3 regions of the Salinicola sp. LHM genome follow, and region 1 is predicted to be linked to each of the others. Evidence: predicted binding sites of a transcription regulator. Region 1 holds the regulator's gene; each other region holds the start of a gene.
What was found. The regulator sigma-54, encoded in region 1, starts transcription at its own class of promoters, with help from an activator protein. The targets are predictions, from matches to a motif close to TGGCACNNNNNTTGCTNT.
Positions count from the first base shown of each region.

Region 2: the regulator sigma-54 is predicted to act here: its motif matches at 3,354-3,371, upstream of glnA (glutamate--ammonia ligase).
Region 3: the regulator sigma-54 is predicted to act here: its motif matches at 2,170-2,187, upstream of R5R73_RS18005 (amino acid ABC transporter substrate-binding protein).

Region 1 covers NZ_CP140261.1:1,646,220-1,651,732, forward strand. Annotated here, with positions in the region: gene rapZ (RNase adapter RapZ) at 1-656, opposite strand, end outside; gene ptsN (PTS IIA-like nitrogen regulatory protein PtsN) at 659-1,141, opposite strand; gene hpf (ribosome hibernation-promoting factor, HPF/YfiA family) at 1,151-1,459, opposite strand; gene R5R73_RS07665 (RNA polymerase factor sigma-54) at 1,591-3,024, opposite strand; gene lptB (LPS export ABC transporter ATP-binding protein) at 3,174-3,899, opposite strand; gene lptA (lipopolysaccharide transport periplasmic protein LptA) at 4,000-4,542, opposite strand; gene lptC (LPS export ABC transporter periplasmic protein LptC) at 4,539-5,165, opposite strand; gene R5R73_RS07685 (KpsF/GutQ family sugar-phosphate isomerase) at 5,349-5,513, opposite strand, start outside.
Region 2 covers NZ_CP140261.1:3,689,736-3,695,248, reverse strand. Annotated here, with positions in the region: gene typA (translational GTPase TypA) at 1-958, opposite strand, end outside; gene R5R73_RS16815 (nucleotidyltransferase family protein) at 1,515-2,063, shown strand; gene R5R73_RS16810 (polysaccharide deacetylase family protein) at 2,084-3,073, opposite strand; gene glnA (glutamate--ammonia ligase) at 3,495-4,901, shown strand; gene R5R73_RS16800 (DUF4124 domain-containing protein) at 5,123-5,513, shown strand, end outside.
Region 3 covers NZ_CP140261.1:3,951,318-3,956,830, forward strand. Annotated here, with positions in the region: gene R5R73_RS18000 (amino acid ABC transporter permease) at 1-997, opposite strand, end outside; gene R5R73_RS18005 (amino acid ABC transporter substrate-binding protein) at 1,083-2,111, opposite strand; gene R5R73_RS18010 (VanZ family protein) at 2,415-2,789, opposite strand; gene R5R73_RS18015 (DUF393 domain-containing protein) at 2,851-3,360, opposite strand; gene hemE (uroporphyrinogen decarboxylase) at 3,332-4,420, opposite strand; gene ribA (GTP cyclohydrolase II) at 4,649-5,284, shown strand; gene trhA (PAQR family membrane homeostasis protein TrhA) at 5,435-5,513, shown strand, end outside.

The sequences.
Region 1 (5,513 bases):
TCGGGATAGGATTCCAGAAACTCGACGATCTGTGTGTCGCGGCCGTCATAGGCGCGCAATCCAGGGTCCCAGAACGGATTGGGCAGGCAGCGCGCGTCGAATACCATGTCGGCGTCCAGCGGCACGCCGCGTTTGAAGCCGAAGGATTCGAAGGTCAACGTCAAACGGCCGCCGGTGTGCCTGGCAACCTGTTCTCCGATCCGTGCACGCAGCTCGTGGACCGAGAGCCCCTGGGTATCGATCACCAGATCGGACATGCGGCGAATCGGTGCAAGATAGTCCTGCTCATGATCGATCGCCTCGGCTAGGGTCATGTCGTTGCCGCGGGTCAACGGGTGGCGCCGACGGGTCGCCGAGTAGCGTTCCAGCAGAATCTTGGCGTCGGCGGTGAGATAGACGACCTGCGTGTCGATCCCGCGTTCACGGACTGCGTTCAACAGCACCGGGAACCGCTCGAGCGCTTCCGGCAGATTGCGCGCATCGATACTGACCGCCACGTTGGGGCGCGTGGGCGGGGCGCTGCGCAGTTCGTCGATCAGTGGCGCCAGCAGGTTGGCCGGGAGGTTGTCGATGGCATAGTAGCCCAGATCTTCCAGCGCCTGCAGGGCGATCGATTTTCCCGAACCGGAGCGACCACTGATGATGACGAGTTGCATCTCTAGTAGCCGTTATCGCTGGGACGGTAATGACGAATGGCATCGATCAGAGCGTCGTGCAGCGCCTGCTGCGTGCTTGCCTGGCGCAGCTGTTGCCTGACGCTGCTCTGATTCATGATGCTGGCGACCTCGGCCAGTAGCGAAAGATGGGTGTCATCCGCTTCCTCCGGTACCAGCAGCACGAATACCAGATCCACCGGCTCGCCATCGATCGCGTCGAAGTCGATGGCGTCCTTCAGGCGCATGAACCCCGCGATCGGCCCCTTGCAGTGAGGGCTGCGTGCATGGGGGATGGCAACGCCGTTGCCGATCCCCGTGCTGCCGAGACGCTCACGGCCGATCAGGCGGCTGAAGACTTCCTGGCTGTCCAGGCTGGGTGTGTTTTGGGCAATGAAGGTGCTGAAGAATTCCAGCAGACGTTTTTTGCTGCCCCCCGTGACCCCGTAAAGGGTACGTTCGGGGGGCAGAATGCTTTCCAGTGTCATCATCAGGCGTTAACGGGCGCCGGCGCCTTGGGCGCGGGCTTGTGCCTTCTCTTTGTGTTTGACCAGTTGACGGTCGAGTTTGTCGGCCAGTGAATCGATGGCGGCATACATGTCGGTATCGCTGGCTTCGGCGTGCAGATCGCCGCCTGCGGCATGCAGGGTACAGGCTGCCTGTTGGCGCTCCTTCTCGACACTCAGGGTGACCTGAACATTGGTGATATTGTCGTAGTGACGCTCCAAACGAACGAGTTTTTCTCCGACATAGTCCCGGAGGGCATCGGTCAGCTCGACATGATGGCCGGTAACGTTCACTTGCATGACACACTCCTGTTGCGGCAGATGGCACTTTTGATTGTAACCCTTTTCAGGTCACTGCAAAGGCATCGTGATCGATATCGTCCGGTTTGGCGAGCCCTGGATCGATTTTGCCTCGCCGTACAGTCGGGACGTCAGGAAAGGCGCTTGCGTTCACTGGACGAGGGAATGCCCATGGCCTCCCGATATTTGGCCACGGTGCGTCTGGCAACGCAGATATCGGACTGGGCGAGCAATTCGACCAATTTGCTGTCCGAGAGCGGCTTTCTGGGGGGCTCTTCGCCAATGAACTTCTTGATCCGGGCGCGAATCGCCGTGCTCGAATAGCTGTCGCCTTCCCCGCGATGACCGCCGACCTGGCTCGAGAAGAAGTACTTGAGCTCGAACACGCCGCGAGGCGTGTGGATGTACTTCTGGGTCGTGACACGGGAAATCGTCGACTCGTGCATGTCGACGCTGCCGGCGATGTCGGCCAGTATCAGCGGCTTCATGGCCTCTTCGCCGCGCTCGAGGAAATCGACCTGGCGCGACATGATCTCCCGGCCAACACGCAGCAGCGTGTCGTTGCGGCTCGAAAGGCTCTTGAGCAGCCAGCGGGCCTCTTGCAGATGCTGGCGCAGGAAGGTGTTGTCGTCACTCTTGTCGGCGCGCTTGATCAGGGCCGCGTAGTCAGGCTGGATGCGCAGACGTGGCAGCGCCTCGGCGTTGAGCTCGATGCGCCAGCCGTCGGGGGAGGGCGTGGCGACGAGGTCGGGAATCACGTAGTCGTCGCGGCTGGTATCGAAGCGTTGCCCAGGGCGTGGTTCGAGCGTGCGGATCATCGCGATGACGCTGTCGAGTTCGTCGTCCTCGAGCCGCAGTCGGCGTTTGAGCAGTCGCCGATCGTTGCCGGCCAGGGCCTCGAGAAACTGGCGCACCAGGCGTTTGGCTTGTGGCAGCAGCGGGGTTTCCGTGTCCAGCGTACCGAGCTGGAGCAGCAGGCATTCGCGCAGGTCGCGGGCGCCGACGCCGGTGGGGTCGAACTGCTGCAGGCGCATCAGCATGTGTTCGAGGTCCGCCGTGGTCACGCGATCGTCGCGCTGGGTGCGGAGGCTGAGGGCCAGTTCGTCGAGAGAGCCGGTGAAGTAGCCATCGTCATTGATCGCGTCGATCAGACATTCGCCCAGCTCGCGCTCGCGGTCGTCGAAATCGCCCATCGCCATCTGCCACAAAAGATGGTCGTGCAGGCTGGTGGCAGCGGCGTTGCGGTCGAAATCCGGCGCCTCTTCGCTGCCACTGCTGCTGCCCAGCGATCCAGCGGTGGCGTCCTGGTAGGTGTCGCTCCAGTCGCTGTCGAGCGCCAGCTCTTCGGGAATGTCGCTGGGCCAGTCGTCTTCCGGCGCTTCCGAGGTCTCCTGCTCCGAGTACTGCTCTTCCAGCTCCAGCATCGGGTTGGATTCGAGCGCTTGTTGAATCTCCTGGCACAGGTCGAGCGTCGACAGCTGCAGCAGTTGAATCGCCTGCTGAAGCTGAGGCGTCATGGTCAACTGCGTGCCGACTCTGAGTTGCAGCGAAGGCTTCATGGACATGGCGAAACGGACGTCATAATCAACGAGGGAATAGCCACGTTACTGATTGATCTGACGACATGCAACGATTTATGCAAGAAACATGCCATCCAAGGCGGCTCAGGCAAGGCTGGCCGCCGGAAAGAAACAGGATAGGGCGGGAAGTCGGATTATAACCGGAATTCGTGACCAAGATAGACGTCGCGAACTCGCTGGTTGTCGAGGATGGCATCCGGGCGGCCCTCGGCGATGATCTGTCCGTCGCCGACGATGTAGGCGTTGTCGCAGATGTCCAGCGTTTCGCGCACGTTGTGATCGGTGATGAGAACGCCGATCTCCCGATCGCGGAGCTGGCGGATGATGCTCTTGATATCGCCGACCGAGATCGGGTCGACGCCGGCGAAGGGTTCGTCGAGCAGGACGAAGGCCGGCTCCGTGGCCAGCGCGCGTGCGATCTCGACGCGCCGGCGTTCGCCGCCGGACAGGCTCATGCCGAGGTTGTCGCGAATATGGTCGACGTGAAAATCGGCGAGCAGCCGCTCGAGCTGTTCGCGTCGTCCGGCTCGGTCCAGATCCTTGCGCGTCTCGAGAATGGCCATGATGTTGTCGGCGACACTCAGTTTGCGAAAGATCGAGGCTTCCTGCGGCAGATAACCGATCCCGGCTCGCGCCCGGTCATGCATCGGTGCACGGCTGAGGTCGTGGTCATCGATATGAACGCTGCCGGCATCGGACTTGACCAGGCCGACGATCATGTAGAAGGAGGTGGTCTTGCCTGCGCCGTTGGGGCCGAGCAGGCCGACGATGCTGCCCTGGCGCAGGGTCAGACTGAAATCGTGGACGACGCGACGTCCCTTGTAGCTCTTGGCCAGATTGGCGGCCGTTAGCGTTTTCATGGATGCGATCCTTGTGGCGACGCGGCGCAGAGCGATTCAGGCCCGGTGAGCGTGGTCGGGAGCAGAGCCCGAATCTTCTCTGGAATCATGACTGGAATGACTATTGGGACGACTGTTCGGAAGCGTTGCGCGGCGTAAGTGTCATGCGAACGCGACCGTCGCCACTGCCGTCGCCGTCCTGGCTGGAACGAGCCTGGACGCGGCGCGAGTCGAGATAGTATTCGACGTAGGCGCCATCGAAGGTGTCGCCGGCCTGATGCAGTTCGGCGTTGCCGACCAGTTCCACGCGGCGCTCGGCGGCATGATAGATGACGGTATCGCCCCAGCCCTTGACGATCGCTTCGTCGGGGGCCGGCCGCTGTTCGAGATAGGCGCGCTCGCCACCGCCGCCCTTGGCTGTGACCTGGCTGACCTGGCCGTCGTCGGCTCGCTGGATGTCCACGCGTGCGGCCTTCAGTTTCATGCTGCCTTGTTGCATGTCGACATTGCCGGTGTAGACGGCAGTGCCCTGGCGGTCGTCGAGCTCGAACTGATCGGCGGCGATCTCGATCGGCGCGCTGGCATCGCTTTCCAGTGCCATGGTCGGAAGGCTGGTGAAGCCCAGCGCGGTAAGCACCAGGAGTTGGCCGAGTTCTCGCCTCATGATCCTTGATCCTCAGATTGCTGTGACTGGGATTGCTGTGATTGGGGTTGCTGTGGCAGGTGCCCCCGCACGTTGTCGGTCAGGCGCATACGGTCTTCGTTGATCCAGGCATCGAAGCGATCACCACGCATGCGCTGGTCATGCTGACGCAACACGGCGGGCGTGTCACTCCAGGCATGGGCTTCGCGATTATCGTAATGCAGTGTCTGCGTTTCCAGGCTCCACGCCTGCTCCGGTTGTATCAGGCGCGCATTGCCCTCCAGGGTCAACTGCTCGCCGCTGCGATCCATTACCCCCGTGTCGCTGGTCACCTGCCACTGGCGCTGCTCGTCGTCGATGAGGTAGCCGTGGGGTGTCTCGGTACGAATGACATCGTCGGCGGGCGTGTGTGCCAGCCGCGGCGTATCCAGGCGTTGATAGGCGCGCCCCTGAGCATCGAAGCGCGTCATGCTGGCCTCTTCGAGGTAGTAGTCGGGCTCGCCAGTCATGTTGCTGGTTGCGGACTCCTGCTGGTTTTCTCCACGCTGATCCAGATAGGTCAGCCCGCCACCCAGAATCAGCAGTAGTGCCAACAGGCCGAGGCGTCTCCACCAGGGTGACTGAAATCCGGCTGTCTTGGCCACGGTTGCTCCTTGTCTTGAACGAAAGCCTTGATCGAACTGGCGTTGATGAATATGGGCTCTGGCGGCTCGAGCCGCATCGTTATTCCGGTGCTGGATTCCGGTGTTGGAAACGACATGGCCATTTCATTGAGACGATGCCATCAGGGTACAACTTCGACGATGAATCGGATGTTCGACGACGAATCAGATGACTCCGCTTCTCAGCAGGTCGTGCATGTGCAGCGCCCCCACGGGAACGCCATCTTCGATCACGGCCAGTGCGGTGATTCGGTTGTCCTCCATGATCCGTACCGCTTCCGCGGCCAGCATATCGGGCGTTGCCGTCTTGCCACCCCGAGTCATGACGTC
Region 2 (5,513 bases), 2.0 Mb from region 1:
CGGTCGGTTCGTCGACGGAGAGTGGCGGCAGCGCTTCGACGACGTTGACGTCGCACAGCGTGTCGGAAATCGCCAGATTGTCGATACCGGTGATGCAGACGATGTCGCCGGCGGTGGCTTCTTCGGTCTGCACGCGCTCCAGACCCATGTGGGTCATGACCTGGCCGATCTTGCCCTTACGGGTCGCACCTTCCTTGGTGATGATGCTGATCTGCTGGCTGGGCTTGACGCTGCCGCGCTTGATGCGGCCGAGACCGATGACGCCGACGTAGCTGTTGTAGTCCAGCGCGGAGATCTGCATCTGGAACGGGCCGTCGAGTTCGACCTTGGGCGGCTCGACGATGTCGACGATGCTCTTGAACATCGGCGTCATGTCGTCGGCGAGCTGATCAGGTTCCATGCCGGCGATGCCGTTGAGCGCCGAGCAGTAGATGATCGGGAAGTCGAGCTGCTCGTCGGTGGCGCCGAGATTGTCGAACAGATCGAAGATCTGGTCGATGACCCAGTCCGGGCGCGCGCCGGGGCGGTCGATCTTGTTGACCACGACGATCGGCTTCAGCCCCTGCGCGAAGGCTTTCTGGGTCACGAAGCGGGTCTGCGGCATCGGGCCGTCGACGGCATCGACCAGCAGCAATACGGAGTCGACCATGGACATGACGCGTTCGACTTCGCCACCGAAGTCGGCGTGTCCCGGGGTGTCGACGATATTGATGTGGTAGTCCCGGCCGTTACCGTCGTTCCAGCGGATCGCGGTGTTCTTGGCCAGGATGGTGATGCCGCGTTCCTTCTCCTGATCATTGGAGTCCATGATCCGGTCTTGGCCTTCGGCCTTGCGATCCAGCGTGCCGGACTGGCTCAGGAGCTTGTCGACCAGTGTCGTCTTGCCATGGTCGACGTGGGCGATAATGGCAATGTTCCTAATGCTCTCGATGCGAGCGTTAGAGGCGTTGTCACTCATGGGGCGGTTTCCATCGTAAAATGTGTGCGCCCATGTCTAGGGGCTGTTGACGTTTCAGCGCGAACCGCGTTGCTGGGTCAAATGGCGCCAGGCCAGGCGCGGGATGCAGAGAAGGGTGGTTCCCTTTTCCAATCCCGCAACGCCGCATGGCGCCATTTGCCGCGCAACCCGAAGGGCCGGGCCAATTTTTGCACGTTGCTGCGTTATTCGTCGTGCATTTGGAATGACCAAACTACGCTCCTCACGCCTTGCCCCGCACAAAAACTGGCTCCGGCGCGGCCGTGCATGAAACGCCGACAGCCCCTAAGTCGATGATCCACGCTCTGCGCTGGATCGACGAGTCCCCTGGGCACTGAGTAGGAGGGTCGGGCGCGCATTGTACAGGCAAGCGCGCGACACTGGCTACTTTAGTCTATCGGCGTAGCGCAAGATCTTTTTTCACGGCGATCCTGCGGGCGCGAGAGAAGGTCGTTTGCCCCGGACCCGGTTCTGGCGCGCCTTTTATTGTCATCACAACTAGCTGAAAAATAGCGGTTTTTATTCTTGCGAGGATCCCGTGGAAGACGCTGAGCAGATAGGCGAGTGGATTCGTGACGACGCCTGGCGCATGGAGGCGCTGCGCCAGGCGCGGTCGCTGTGCCTGCCCGACTGGTGGCTGGCCGCCGGCTTCGTGCGCAATCTGGTCTGGGATCGCCTGCACGGCTATTCGCCATCCACGCCGCTGAACGATATCGATCTGATCTATTTCGATCCGGCCCATGCCGGCAAGCGCGCCGATCGCAAGTACGAACAGCGCCTGCAGCGCGCCTCGACGCTGCCCTGGTCGGTCAAGAACCAGGCGCGAATGCACGAGCGCCACGGGCATCGCCCCTATGAGTCTATAGAGGAAGCGCTGAGTGTCTGGGTCGAACGTGAGACGGCGGTGGGCGTCACGCTGGGCGATGATGATTGCCTCCGCCTGATCGCGCCGTTCGGTGTGGCCTCGCTGTTGGCCGGGCGGGTCACGCACAACCCGCGGCATGGCGATCGCGAAGAGTTCCGGCGCCGTGTCGCCGCCAAGGGGTGGCAACGACGGTGGCCGAAGCTCGACATTCCCGAGCTTTGAAGCCGGGCTCTGCGGCAATCTCAGGAGCGCAGGTTGCCCAGCAGCCAGTCGAACAGCCGCCCGGGGCTGTTGGCGACCGGTTGGGTAATGACGAAACGGGGCAGGAGTACCGTATCGACCGGTGGCTCCAGCCAGCCCGTACGGCGAGTCAGCACGTGTTCGATGCCCGCGCCGGTCGCGAGCCGTGCCAGGTCGTCGTCCTCGCCGCCACCGGCATAGGCGGCGATGGGCAGCGGATGGCGGCACAGAATGGCCAGCTGGTGCTGGCTCTCGCGTAGTCGGGCCAGCGCCCGGGCGTCCTGGGTCAGGAATCGTGGCGGCATCAGGCTGCCGAAACGGAAAAGCCCACCTTGTTCGAGCCGCCGGATGCTGAACGCGTCCAACGTCTCGTCGGAGAAAATCGCTTCGTTACCCAGCGTCGCGGCGACAGCGTACAGCGTCGCCGGCTTGTACGACTGGTCGAGCTCGTCAACGTAAGTCTTGATCGCTTGACTGTAATGCTCGTCCCGGCTGCCGGCGACAACCGGCGGCGCGGGCAGGCCGGCTTCGACCAGCTGCTGGGCGGCACGCTCGGCCGTGTCTTCATGCCATAGCGCTTCGCCGAACGCTTCATGCCAGGAACTCCAGGCTCGCTGAGTGACCGGGCAGGGGAGGAAGACGTTGGCCGGCAGTGCCATGCGTTCCAGCGTGGGTGCAACCTGCTTGAGCGTGTCACGCCAGCCGCCGTCGAACGTGAGTGCGATGCGGGGCAACTGATCGTGATGAAGCTGCAGCACGCTCTCCAGACTGACGATCTGCGCGCTGTCGCTGAGACTTTCCAGCAGCTTTTGAAAACTGTCCGGGCCCAGACACCAATCGGCGCGGTGGGGCAGGCGTGCCTCGGCTTCATCATCCAGTACCCGGCGCAGTGCGAGAATAGCGCTTCGGCCCCATAGCGGCTCGCTGAGATTGAGACGCCAGTGACCGCGTAGGCGCTGTACCACATCCTGTGTGCGATCCAGCCTGGGCATGGGTAGTTCCATTACTGAGTCATTGATCGCCATGAGTCACGGCGCGTACGAACAGTATCCGTCGCCTATCGGGTTTCGGCAAAGTTTCCGGCGACGACTCAATGCTCCATATTGGTGCATATGGGTGAAATGGTGCGCCAAGTTGGTGCTTTCAGCGATTCGTGATCCGGCGGGATGAACGGTTTGCGTGCATTCAGTCGCCGCTTAGCCTACGAATGGATGTCAAAATTATCTTTCTCGTCATGCGGTTATATCAGTCGCTCACTGTCCTGCTTCATTTTGGCACATTCTCTGCATAGCTATGTAAAAACGGTGTGCGCGTGGGCAAGAGCGCTAACTTCGTGCTACAAAACACGCATGCCAAAAAACGGTGTTGGATATTCGCCAACGAATCGAGCCATGGCTCACAGTGGAGGACAACATGTCTGAGAAAACCCTCGCCCTTATCGAAGAACACGACGTCAAGTGGGTGGATCTGCGCTTTACCGATACCAAGGGCAAGGAGCAGCACGTCACAATTCCTGCCAGTGCTGTCGATGCGGAATTCTTTGAAGATGGTCAGATGTTCGACGGCTCCTCCATCGAAGGCTGGAAGGGCATCAACGAGTCCGACATGATTCTGCGTCCGGAAGACGGGACTGCCTTCCTCGATCCGTTCACCGAAGACTCCACGCTGATCCTGCGCTGCGACATCATCGAGCCGGCCACCATGCAGGGCTACGAGCGCGATCCGCGCTCCATCGCCAAGCGTGCCGAAGCCTATCTGAACAGCACCGGCCTGGGCGACACCGCTTTCTTCGGTCCGGAGCCCGAGTTCTTCATCTTCGACGAAGTGCATTGGAAGACCGATATCGAAGGCTCCATGTACAAGATCTCTTCCGAAGAGGGTGCCTGGTCCACCGATCGTCAGGTCGAAGGTGGCAACCTCGCCCACCGTCCGCGCGTCAAGGGTGGTTATTTCCCCGTGCCGCCGGTCGACAGCTTCCATGACATCCGCAGCGCGATGTGTAACACGCTGCAGGCGATCGGTCAGAGCGTCGAAGTGCATCACCACGAAGTGGCCAACGCCGGTCAGAACGAAATCGGCGTCAAGTTCAACACCCTGGTGAAGAAGGCCGACGAAGTTCAGGAGATGAAGTACGTCATCCACAACGTGGCACATGCCTACGGCAAGACGGCAACCTTCATGCCCAAGCCGCTGGTCGGTGACAACGGTTCCGGGATGCACGTTCACCAGTCTTTCTGGAAGGACGGTACCAACCAGTTCGCGGGCGAAGAGTACGCCGGTCTGTCCGAAATGGCGCTGTACTACATTGGCGGTATCATCAAGCACGCGCGTGCTCTGAACGCCTTCACCAACGCTTCGACGAACTCCTACAAGCGTCTGGTGCCGGGCTTCGAAGCGCCGGTCATGCTCGCCTACAGTGCGCGTAACCGCTCTGCGTCCATTCGTATTCCGTACACTTCCAACCCGAAGGGCAAGCGCGTCGAGACCCGCTTCCCCGACCCGACTGCCAACCCGTACCTGGCGTTCGCAGCGATGCTGATGGCCGGTATCGACGGCATCAAGAACAAGATTCACCCTGGCGATGCCATGGACAAGAACTTGTACGATCTGCCGCCGGAAGAAGGCAAGAAGGTCCCGACCGTGGCCACCAGCCTTGATCAGGCGCTGGAAGCACTCGACGCCGATCGCGCCTTCCTGACCGAAGGTAACGTGTTCACCGACGACATGATCGATGCCTACATCGAGCTGAAGAGCGAAGACGTCGAGCGTCTGCGTCTGGCGACGCATCCGGTCGAGTTCGACCTCTACTACAGTGTCTAAGGTTCGCACCTTGGCCTGACAAAAAGCCCCACCTCGGTGGGGCTTTTTCGTGGATGGCTCTTATTTTGCCAGTGGTTGCCAGCGGTTCGTCTCTTGCTGGAATACGCGCACGGAGACGTTCGGTGGCTCGAGAGCCAGGCGGCGCCGGACACATTCAGGCCCTGGTCGGTGTCGGCCGATAAAGCGGTGTCATGAACGGTGGCAACAAGGAGAGGATAACGATGCAAGCACGACGGGTTGGGTGGATGGTCGGCGGTATGGCGGCGCTGCTTGTGGCGTTGCCGACACTGGCGGCTCCGGTCTATCGGCATGTCGATGCCAACGGCAACGTGGTCTACAGCGACGAGCCCGGGCAGGGCAGCCGGATCGATCTCAAGCCCATTACGGTGGTTGATCCCGCGGAGGTCGAAAGCCGCTCGCGCCCGGCCGACTCGACGACGACGTCGCCTTCGGCGGTCGATTACGACCGCTTTGCGATCGCCAGCCCGAGCAATGGCGAGACGCTGCCGACCGGCCAGGGCGGCAATGTTCAGGTGCAATTGGCGATCGAGCCCGAACTGCAGCCGGGCGACCGCGTTCAGCTCCGGGTCGACGGCAAGGTGAGTCAATCGC
Region 3 (5,513 bases), 1.9 Mb from region 1:
TCAGGTTGAGATACTGGCTGGTCATCTGCGGAACGATGACACGCATCGCCTGCGGAATGACGATCTTGCGCAGGGTGATGGCCTCCGGCAGGCTCAGCGAGCGTGCCGCTTCGGTCTGGCCGTGGGAAACCGACAGAATGCCCGAGCGCACGATCTCGGCGATGAAGGCAGCCGTGTAGATCGACAGTGCCAGCCACAGCGCTAGCAGCTCCGGCAGAATATTGATGCCACCGCGGAAGTTGAAGCCGGCCATTTCCGGCAGCATCCACTTGAGCGGCGATCCGGTGGCCAGGAATACGATCAGCGGCAAGCCGATGATGATGGCCGCACCGATCCAGTAGACGGGCAACGCTTGCCCAGTGCGCGCCTGACGCCGCTTGGCGAACAGCCCGAACACGATCGCGACGACGATGGCGACCAGCAACGCCCACGGCGTGGCAGCAAATCCGTCCAGCGGCTGAGGGTCGGGCATCACCATGCCACGCACGTTGAAGAAGAAGGCATCGAACAGCGACAGGCTCTGTCGCGGCGATGGCAGTGCCCGCAGCACGGCGTAGTACCAGAACAGGATCTGGACCAGCAGCGGGATGTTGCGGAAAGCCTCGACGTAGATCGTCGCCAGGCGCGCCAGCAGCCAGTTGGGTGACAGCCGCGCGATACCGACCAGAAAGCCGATGATCGTCGCCGCCACGATCCCCAGCGCGGATACCAGCAGCGTATTGAGCAGCCCGATAACGAACGTTCTGCCGTAGGTGCTATCGCTGGTGTAATCGATCAGCGTCTGCGGGATCGAGAAGCCGGCGCGCCCGTCCAGAAATCCGAAGCCGGTGTGGATACCGCGGGCTTCGAGGTTGAGCAGCGTATTGTGAACCAGATAACCGATAAAAATCGCCAGGGCCAGAAACAGCACGGCCTGGATGATCAAGGCACGAACGGCGGGATTTCGCCACAAAGGGCCCCGACCCCGTCGCGGAAGGGCAGTGGATGGACGCAGCATGAGCTGTCTCTACTCGAGCGTTGAGAGGCACCGCGCCCCGGCGCTCAGACCGAAAGGGCGCGGTGTCGAGAGGACGATTTGACGCTTAGCGAACCGGCGGAGCGTACTGAATGCCGCCATCGTTCCACAGCGCGTTGATGCCGCGATCGATCTTCAGCGGAGAGTCAGCGCCGACGTTGCGTGCGTAGATCTCGCCGTAGTTGCCGACCTGCTTGACGATGTTGTAGGCCCAGGCATTGTCCAGCCCCAGTTGCTCGCCGTACGTGCCGTCCTTGCCCAGCAGACGTGCCACGCCGGGATTCGGCGGGTTGTCGCGCATCTCATCGACGTTGTCGCTGGTCACGCCCAGTTCTTCGGCGTTGAGCATGGCGAACAGCGTCCACTTGGCGATGTCGAACCACTGATCGTCACCCTGGCGCACGACCGGGCCCAGCGGCTCCTTGGAAATACGCTCGGGCAGAATGGTGACGCTGTCCGGATCCTTGAGCTGCAGGCGCAGCGCCGCCAGTTGCGAGGAGTCGGAAGTCAGCACGTCGCAGCGGCCACTATCGAAGCCTTGGGCGGTCTGGTCGGGCGTGTCGAACGTCACCAGTTGATAGTCGAGATTGTTGGCCGGAAAGTAGTCAGCAATGTTGAGTTCGTGGGTCGTGCCCGACTGGATGCAGATCGTTGCACCATTGAGGTCCTTGAGGCTACTCACCCCGAGATCCTTCGAGACCATGAAAGCCTGGCCGTCGTAGAACGTCACGCCGGTGAAGTTCAGCCCCAGGGCGTTGTCCCGCATGGCGGTCCAGGTGGTGTTGCGTGACAGTACGTCCACCTCACCGGACTGCAGCGCCGTGAAACGCTCTTTGGCCGTCAGCGGGGTAAACGCGACCGACTCGGATTTACCCAGTGTGGCAGCGGCCATCGCCCGGCAGAAATCGGCATCGATGCCGGTCCAGTGCCCGTCCTGATCCGGAGCGGAAAACCCGGTCAGGCCTGCGTTGACGCCGCAACGGAGAGTACCGTTGCTCTTGACGTCATCCAGCGTGGCGGCCTGAACTTGCGTCGCGGCCAGCGTTCCCAGGGCAGCGATGGAGAGCAGGGCCAAGCTTTTGTTCTTGTGGCGCATAGTGAATCAACTCCCTAGCGTTATCGTATAAGTGCATGCCGAGCATGCTCGTACGACAGTAGCAAAGTCCATTCCACATCTGTCTTATTGTGCTTAAAAGTCTATTTTGAATGGCTTTTCGAGGCGGATGACCCGTCATGACGCCCGGCATCGACATCCTGGCGGCAATAAATTGTTTCAAAACAGTGCTTAAAAAACACAGACGCACTAAAAAGGTGCCTGAGTCGAAGCGCGAGTCAACGGGGCATACATTGGAGATGGCGTATCGATCTTTCCGACTTTTTTCCAGACCGGCCAGACCGGCTATCGTCCAGACAGACGACGGCGTCGCTTCGATTTCCCGCGTCGAGCCAGAGCCAGCAATAGCAGGCCCGCGCCAGCGCCTAGGGCATTCGCGAGAATATCGCCCCAGTCTCCACCATGACGCCCTGGCACCCAGATCTGCAGATATTCGATGCCGATACTGAAGACGACTGCCGCGCCCCACGCAACCGGCCACCGGCAACCCGTAAGACGCAGACCTGTTGCCAGGCCAGCGTAGGCAATGAAGTGATTGAACTTGTCCCACGGCAGGTGCTGCGGCAGGTCGGTAGCCGGGCTCAAGCTGCCCCAGGCGATCCCCGCCGCCCAGATCAACGTGGCCAGCGCGCACCCTTTTTGCCAGACGCTCATGGGCATCGGCATCTCTCCTGGTTCACTGTCTCGTCTGCCGGGACATTCACTGCATCGGGGCCCAGGCTCACCCTTCATCGGCGAGATCGGGCGGCAAGCCGCAGCGTTGGCAGAGTGCCGGCGTCAGCGATGTCAGCCAGCGTTCATGGCTCTCGAGACGGTCGGCGCCGAGGAAGGCCAATCGATGGCGGTGATCGCCGATGAATCGATAGGTGCGTTCACGCAACGCTCGCGGTACCCGGCGCAGCGCACTGATACGCTGCCATTCTCCCCGCAGCCGGGTCGCGAGGCGCCAGACGGCATCGCTATTGCGGCTGAGCTCGCCGTCGGCGATGTACCAGATGCTGTCGGTACCCGAGAAGTCGATCTGGAAGTGTTCGCCCAGTCGGCGGGATACCGGGCTTTTCAGCCCGGCGATGCGCAGCCGGCTCTCGGGGCGCTCGTGCGCCAGCAGCCAGCGCACCGAACGCCGGCAGAACGGGCAGTCGGCATCGAACAGCAGCAGGCCGTCGCCGGGTTCTTTAGCGACAGGCTCGCTGCTGACAGGCTCACCGGTGGTAGGCGGGGCTGAGTTCATGCAAGGCGTCCATGAAGGCGGTGACGTGGCCCGGGTCGGTGAACTGGCTGATGCCGTGCCCCAGGTTGAAGACATGGCCCTCGCCCGGCCCGAAGCTCTCGAGAATGCGCGCCACTTCTTCGCGAATCCGCTGCGGCGGCGCGAACAGCACATTGGGATCGAGGTTGCCCTGCAGCGCAACCCGCTCGCCGACACGGCGCCGGGCATCGCTCAGCTCCGTGGTCCAGTCCAGACCGACCGCGTCGCAGCCGCTGTCGGCGATCGACTCGAGCCACTGTCCGCCATTCTTGGTGAACAGGATCACCGGCACGCGACGGCCGTCGTGTTCGCGAATCAGACCATCCACGATGCGCTGCATGTAGGCCAGGGAGAACTCGCGATAGGCCGGCGTCGATAGCGCCCCGCCCCAGGTATCGAAAATCTGTACGGCCTGAGCGCCAGCGCGAATCTGCGCATTGAGGTAGTCGGTGACGGCGGTTGCGAGAATACCCAGCAGCGCATGCAGGGTTTGCGGATCGCCGTAGAGCATCGCCTTGAGATGGCGGAAATCCTTGCTCGAGCCGCCTTCAACCATGTAGGTCGCCAGCGTCCACGGGCTGCCGGAGAAGCCGATCAACGGCACGCGGCCATTGAGCTCGCGGCGAATCGTGCTGACGGCGTTCATGACATAGTCGAGATCCCGCTCTGCATTCGGCGCGGTCAGCGCCGCGACGTCAGCGGCGGAACGCACCGTCTTGCGGAACTTGGGACCTTCGCCGGTCTCGAAATAGAGCCCCAGCCCCATGGCATCCGGAATGGTCAGGATGTCAGAGAACAGGATCGCCGCATCCAGCGGATAGCGCTCGAGAGGCTGCAGCGTCACCTCGCAGGCCAGATCGGCGTTGCGGCACAGATCCATGAAACTGCCGGCCTGGGCCCGGGTCTGGCGATACTCGGGCAGGTAGCGGCCCGCCTGGCGCATCATCCAGACCGGCGTGCGGTCAACCGGTTGGCGAGCCAGCGCCCGCAGCAGGCGATCGTTGTGCAGCGCCCGCGGCTGGAGATCCTGGGATAGTGTCATGGCAGCCTTCATAGTCGAGAGGATTTAATCAAGAGCCTCCGCATTGTAACGGATCGCCCGAACATGCAGTAAAACCTCCCGGTGTCAAAATTGATGTCCGCTATCGGCGCGATTTGCAGCCTTGTAACGGATCGGCCGGCAAGCCTGTTATAATGCCGCCCCTTGATTATTCATCGTCCGGCGCTTCGGCAACCGTATTCGAGCGCCTTTCCACATCGCGAGGTCATCGTGACGATCCGCTTCATCGCCGCATCGCAACTGCCGACTCCCTGGGCGACGTTCATGCTGCACGGCTTCCAGGAAGAGTCCACCGGCAAGGAGCACGTCGTGCTGACGCTCGGCGACATCACCACGCCTGAGCCGGTTCTCGCTCGGGTGCACTCGGAGTGCCTGACCGGCGATGCCCTGTTCTCGATGCGCTGCGACTGCGGCTACCAGTTGCAGGAAGCCCTCAAGCGGATCGCCGACGAAGGGCGCGGCGCACTGCTCTATCTGCGCCAGGAAGGCCGGGGGATCGGCCTGCTCAACAAGATCCGCGCCTACGCGCTTCAGGATGACGGCGCCGATACCGTCGAGGCCAACGAACGGCTCGGGTTCGGCGCCGACCAGCGCCGCTACGATATCTGCGTGCCCATGCTCGAGCATCTCGGCATCCAGTCGCTGCGGTTGATGACCAACAACCCGCGCAAGGTCGAGGCCCTGAGCCACGATGGCGTGACCATTCACGAGCGCCTGCCGATCACCACCGGTCGCAATCCGTTCAACGAGCACTACCTGACCACCAAGGTCGGCAAGCTCAATCACATGATGGATCTGGACGATTTCACCCCGGCCAGCGACGTGGACATCGAGCGCGACGCCTGAATCTTCTCGCACCCTGCGTTCGCGGGCTTTTACCGGCGTCAACTCAGCGTCATGATGAGCCCATAGACTGAACCCGGGCCGCAACAGCCTGTCCAATCGGACACCGCTTTGCATCCTGCGCGCCCTGATCGTCGAGGGGGTTCGAATATCATGTCAGACGTTCAACCGGATTACCCGACCCAACGATCGGCTCCCTCGGGCAGCCGGCCCAGCGCCGATGAATCCGGTG